DNA from 2 places in the Paenibacillus sp. JT22N1 genome. Region 2 is predicted to be linked to the other one. Evidence: riboswitches for the same ligand, from Rfam matches in the RefSeq annotation. Region 2 holds a riboswitch; the other holds the start of a gene.
What was found. A riboswitch is a leader RNA that binds a small molecule or an ion and turns the genes downstream of it on or off. The one in region 2 is predicted to bind S-adenosylmethionine.
Positions count from the first base shown of each region.

Region 1: another riboswitch for S-adenosylmethionine. It lies ahead of AC58UU_RS21370 (hypothetical protein); the one in region 2 lies ahead of metA (homoserine O-acetyltransferase MetA).

Region 1 covers NZ_JCAUAW010000011.1:120,669-123,826, reverse strand. The annotation lists gene AC58UU_RS21375 (hypothetical protein) at 1-195, opposite strand, end outside; gene AC58UU_RS21370 (hypothetical protein) at 768-1,343, opposite strand; SAM riboswitch class I at 1,445-1,574, opposite strand; gene AC58UU_RS21365 (alpha/beta fold hydrolase) at 1,732-2,517, opposite strand; gene AC58UU_RS21360 (hypothetical protein) at 2,631-2,852, opposite strand; gene AC58UU_RS21355 (VOC family protein) at 2,987-3,158, opposite strand, start outside.
Region 2 covers NZ_JCAUAW010000004.1:258,464-261,621, forward strand. The annotation lists gene corA (magnesium/cobalt transporter CorA) at 1-598, opposite strand, end outside; gene AC58UU_RS10290 (hypothetical protein) at 903-1,130, opposite strand; SAM riboswitch class I at 1,379-1,507, shown strand; gene metA (homoserine O-acetyltransferase MetA) at 1,609-2,553, shown strand; gene AC58UU_RS10300 (aminotransferase class I/II-fold pyridoxal phosphate-dependent enzyme) at 2,589-3,158, shown strand, end outside.

The sequences.
Region 1 (3,158 bases), on a different contig from region 2:
CTCTTCATATTTTAGAGCGATAGCGATTTCCAAAATATGAACCGGATTTTGATGAGCGTAGGCTAAAAGCAGTTCTTTATTGAACTCGTCATCGTTCATTTTCATGCTTTTTCGGATTAACTCCATCATTGCTTTTTGAGTTCGCGTATTCAGTTGCTGAATTTTCTCCACAGCCAAATCAATTTCACTCTCCATAACTACACTCCTATGTAAGATTCGTTTAAGTACTAACATAGTAATTCGGCGTTATTCCACGATTTGTGGCTTGCAGCGGAACGAGGTTGCCGAGCAATTCACCGGTTGCCTAGAGAATACAATATTATGGAACTATAGTTTTTCATTACTCAGCATTCGAGTGCAGCCAATTGGCAGTATGTGCATAAGCAGTAGGGCTTCCTAGCAATCCGTCATGACTCGATCCAGGAACGATATGAACCTGTACTTTGAAAACGTGGGCGAACCCAGTTGATGAAATCTTTTGAGAGTACGGGTATGAGTATTTGCTGTCTTCAGATATTCCATGAAGAAGAATAATCGCCATCGCCGTTTTAGCGGCGCTAGGATAGTATCGATAGTAAAGTTCGCTCTCGTTGCGGGTCACGTAAGGCTGCAGCTCGGGAACGGGATATTGGGATGGATTTACCAGATGGGTCTCCTCCTGGACAGCAGTTTATTGTATGGGACTACTTTAATGTCATTTACCGAGAATGGTACCAACTTCGATGCTAATCAAGTCTTCCTAATCTTCACCTGGTTTGTCGAATTTTTTAGAATAAGACGTACGCTTGCGTATGGTCAAATAAGTATGCTCGATCCCAGAAGTATCTTTGATCCTTGTTGTTTTTTGATGCTCGTCCAAGTTTTCCATTTAGATCCATTAATGCAGACTCAATTAATTCGGATCTTACGGGTCCCCATGCCTCTTGTTTTTGTCGAACGTAGTTCAAGCTCTCAACCAAGGTCAGACCTTTTATTCGCTGAAAAGGAGCAGCCCACAAAACTGTATCACACTTCATGCTTTTACATGGGATCGCAAATTCCCTTAACCCACATGCTCCCGTATTTGTAGAGATAGCAATTAGCCCACAGACATAATCTGTGCTGTGTTCAATGAAGAGCTTTTTTGTAAGCTCACTGTCAAATCGAAAACATTCTATATGGGTAATCTTACAATGCTGCAAACCTTCAAACGAAAGACCTTTAAACGAATTTTTCAAATTTAGCGAAGAAATACGCAGGGTACGAGTATCCTCGTGATAATCAATTGTTTCATTCATCGTAACAGTGTTCCCTTGGTTTAAAATCTCTTTGGCCGGCAGATTGTCAGGTATCGTGATCGCCATCCTGTCCCTCCTATTACACTAGTTTACTTTGTTAATGTAAAACAAAAATGACCTTCCCTGGAATTAGAGAAAGGTCATAAAAATTCAAAGTCATATCCTCACTCTTATCTCCCAGATTCGCTTAAGTACAGCGTTTCCGCAAGAATTAGCACCGTGCATTCCTTGTTTAACAAAGGTTTGTCGGTTGCCGGGTTTCATCGGGCTAGTCCCTCCACCTGCTCTTGATAAGAAAATTCAACATATTCAATTATTTCTATAATACTATAAAGTTCTCTGATGTCAAGGGATTTAACACTCCTTGATCAATCCGCAATAAATGATAAATCTTATGTGATTTTCGCCTCATCTTTGGTGTTTAACACTCTCGTTTTCCGTTAGCTGAATAGAGCTATGAGCCAGTAAATTGCACCAATAGCTGATTAAACTTATCACGTTCTTCCCAAAATGGGCCATGACCGCTGTATTGAAACGGGACAAGCTGTGAATTTCTTATTTTTTGATTTAGTTCCTGTGCTTGTGCAAATGGAATTACTTTGTCGTGAATCCCGTGAACAATTAAAGTAGGGACCGATATTTTTGGCAGATCGGTATATAATTTCTCATCTCTTAGCATAACTACGACTGATGCGGTTGACCAACCTGCTGCCTGTAATCCCAATTGAAAAAACCAGTCTGAGAATGGGCCTGATATATACTGAAAGAAAAAGGTGTCTGTTACTTCACGCATCATTTTAGGGCGGTCGTTTAATGTTTCATTAAGAAATTTGTTGGCAGTCTCTGTTGTAAAGCCTATAGGAGCGGCAGCGTCTACAAGAACAAGTCTAGAAACTCCGTAACCATTGTATCGGGACATATACCTAATTGCGATCGATCCGCCCGTGGAGTGACCAACGAGTGTGAAGTTGTTTAATTGAAGTACACCAACTACAGTGCGGATGTCATCCGCCAATCGGTCATAATTGTAGCCACTTATTGGCTTATCCGAATTACCGAAACCTCTCCAGTCAATTCCTATACAGCGGTATCCCTTTGCGGGAAGAACATCAAACTGATACTCAAACTGTTTATGATTTAACGGCCAACCATGTATAAAAACTATGGTCTTGCTGCCCTCAGGATTGATATCTTCGACATATAAATTTACACCTGGTTCTATATTAACAAAGTATCCCACACCGATTCCCCCAAATAACTAAAGTGGCTTTAAGAATAAGATACTCACTTAGCAAATATGTGTGAATACCTATTCCCTTGATTGCACGCCATGTCGGTTGAAAGGGACGGTGTTTACAGCTTGCCTTGCTTTACCCAAGTCCAAATCCGATAAGAGCCGAACAGTGCAATAAATATCAAAAAAATAAGGGTAATAAGCCATACGCCAAGCCGATTAATATCATTTAGCCGTTCTGCATTCGCAAACACAAATACAGAAAGACCTAAGAAAAAAATATACATTAAGACATTTGGAATAATCCAAGCAATTCTTAGTCCCCTATTGGGCTTAATCATGCTGTCGCCTCCTTTGTCGTTAGTCGATATTTTATACGTTTCTGTGTATTGGAAAGTTACGCTAACCTGCTCGTTACTTCAATAAACAAAAGAGGAGCTGCCGCCAAGCAGACTCCTCAATAGTTACCGTTTGCTTATAAATGTTGAAGGCCTATGCGATTGCCTTCACTGTCTAAAAACATCCCCAAATATCCTGCGTTATTGCCCGCATTGGTTTTCTCCATGATCACTTGTCCACCCGCTTCAGGGACCCTTGAAAGAATGTTGGCCAGGTCTGGACTTCCGTCAAGGTATATCGTGACGCCA
Region 2 (3,158 bases):
GCTCTTTTTTACCAAGTGTTCCAATGACATCGCGTTGAGGAACAAGTACTTTTTTGAGCCATAGAATCTCTGAGCGAAGTCCAATAATTTCATTCAAATGCGACTTCTTCGTTGCCACCAGGATGTCTTCTTCCAGCTTTTCAATCTTGGCCTCGATACGGTCACCGACCGCCACATAATTATCGACGACAAGATCGACCAGATGGTATAGGAAACGATCGGCGCTGTTTACTTCCTCTTCCCAGAGAAAAGGTTTCAAAGCTCGAAGTTCATTGATTTTTTGTCTAGTAACGGTAATAATAACATGTCTGCTTAGAAATAGATTAAGTGCGCGAAGGAAAATTTCTTCATCATCAAATCGAATACTATTAATAACGATAAAATAATGGGAATCGTAGAACTCAATTTTGGGACGTTGTTCCTCTTCGCTTAAGCAATCCTCCACGGCCAAATCATGAAGATGGAACAAAGGTTGAAGGATCTCTAAGTCCTCTACCCCTGCATCAATCCAATAAAAGCCTCTTTCTGGAGGTGTTAGGGCGACAGTCACGTCATCAACCAACGTAAAAATGCCATTCTGAACCCACCGTGTTTTCATCTGATCCACCCCTTTGAATGGAATCAGTCGGTTAGTTCATCTTTTTAGAGCAAGGCTCCGGATGAAGGAATAACCGACTGCATTCCTACACTATTAAATTGTTTAAGATCCTTGCAGGTTCTACTCCTCGGTTCTCCGTCCAAACGTATGCCCTCCTTTTTCGTCCGTGTCGAATACTTGTCTAGTATAACCCTTCATATATCACGTTTCAAGCCATAAAAGTTTGCAGAAACTGGGTAGATTGTTGTTAAGATAAAGTATGGAGATAACGCTCAGTCGGTGTCAAAAAAATAGCCACCATGACTTACATGGCGGCTTTTAAAATTTTATTTTTAATTTCTTTGTAAATCTCAATTAATTCAGGATCACCGCGCTGCAGCAGTTCTTCTTCACTGTTAGCACCATAGATACGGCATAACAGGGCAGCAGCATCTTCTGCTTGTTGAATCGTTGGTTTTGTGGTTTCAATCAGGGCGAAAAAGCGATTCAATGAAGCAAAAGCGGAGAAGCTATCGATCGTTTGGGTTGACATAAATGACCTCTTTTCATGAAATAAGATTTATAAAATAGGGTGTTGTTATATATATTTCGTTGTTTTAATATCATATAACCCGTTTTTTTGCTGGCTTAAACATATTTTTTTGAGACGTTTTGTATCAATTGTTTCACAAGGGGACAAACCGTTGCAATTTCTTTGCTTTAATTTCTAATGACAAGCGTTTCATGCCTTGACTTTGATTGAATTTATAGTATGATAATTTTAATCGCATACGTTACATTTTCTTATCAAGAGTAGGTGGAGGGACTAGCCCTATGACACCCGGCAACCGACAAACCTTTGCAAGCAAAGGGGAGCACGGTGCTAATTCTTGCGGAAACGCTGATTAAAGCGAATCTGGGAGATAAGAGAAGGACATTGACTTTGATTTTCCATGGCCTTTCTCTGATTCCAGAGAAGGTCATTTTTGCATTTATTTCCCAAATAAAACTTATGAAGAGGAGTGAACAGGATGCCGATCAAGATTCCTGACAACCTGCCTGCCAAAGAAATTTTAAACCAAGAGAACATCTTCACCATGGATGAATCTGTCGCGTATCACCAGGATATACGTCCACTTCGGATTGCTTTATTGAATTTGATGCCGACCAAAGAAACGACGGAGACGCAGCTGCTGCGCTTAATCGGGAATACGCCATTGCAGGTGGAATTCGTGCTTCTGCATCCTAAAACTCATACTTCTAAGAACACTTCCGTCGAGCATTTGGAAATGTTTTATAAAACATTTGACGATATTAAAGATGAAAAGCTGGATGGCATGATTATCACGGGTGCTCCTGTCGAACAGATGGAATTCGAAGATGTGAATTACTGGGAGGAATTGACGCAAATCCTGAATTGGAGCAAGCACAACGTCACTTCTACCTTGCATATTTGTTGGGCAGCTCAAGCGGGCTTGTATCATCATTTCGGTGTGCGAAAGTTTGCGCTCGAGAACAAGATGTTCGGTGTATTTCCTCATACTGTTCAGGTACCGAATACAAAGCTGCTGCGCGGCTTTGATGAAGTCTTTCATGTACCACAATCGCGTCATACGGATATTAGTCGTGAAGACATTGAACAATGTCCTGATTTGGAAATTTTATCGGAATCTGAGGAGTCCGGTGTTTATATCGCCGCAACGCGAGATGGGAAGCATATTTTCGTAACAGGACATTCGGAATATGATGCTTGTTCATTGAAATGGGAGTACGATCGGGATGTGAGTAAAGGGCTTACAATCGAGATCCCCAAAAATTATTACCCGAATAATGATCCGAGCAGACAGCCTTATAATACTTGGAGAGCGCATGCGAATCTTCTGTTCTCCAATTGGTTGAATTACTATGTCTATCAAGAAACACCATTTGAATTGAACGCTAACATCAACGAAAGCTTGGCAAGCTCGCAATTGTAATTCGAAACCATATCCCTGAGGAGGAACTCCCTTTGTTGAAAATCGAAAGTCGTCTCGCCCAAATTGGCTCTATTGAAGAACCCGTTACTGGAGCTATCAGCTTCCCAGTCTACCAAGCTACTGCGTTCCGTCATCCGAAGCTTGGGCAAAGTACAGGATTCGACTATGCACGTACGAAAAGCCCAACACGCAAGGTGCTCGAGGATGCTATTGCTCAGTTGGAGTCTGGAGATGCGGGCTTTGCTTGTTCCTCAGGAATGGCTGCGCTGCAAACCATTTTTGCTTATTTCAGCCAAGGAGATCATCTGATTGTTTCCTTGGATTTATATGGCGGTACGTACCGTCTGCTTGAGAAAATCATGTCGCGCTTTGGTGTGACTGCTACGTATGTGGACACGAATGATTTAGATGGGCTGGAAGCGGCGTACCAGCCGAATACCAAAGGGCTTGTCATTGAGACACCGACGAATCCATTGATGATGATTACAGACCTTGAGCTTGTGTGTACTTGGGCTCGTAAGAAGGGCATCGTATCGATTGTCGATAATACCTTGTTAACACCGTATCTGCAACGTCCTATTGAGCTTGGTGCTGATATCGTCATT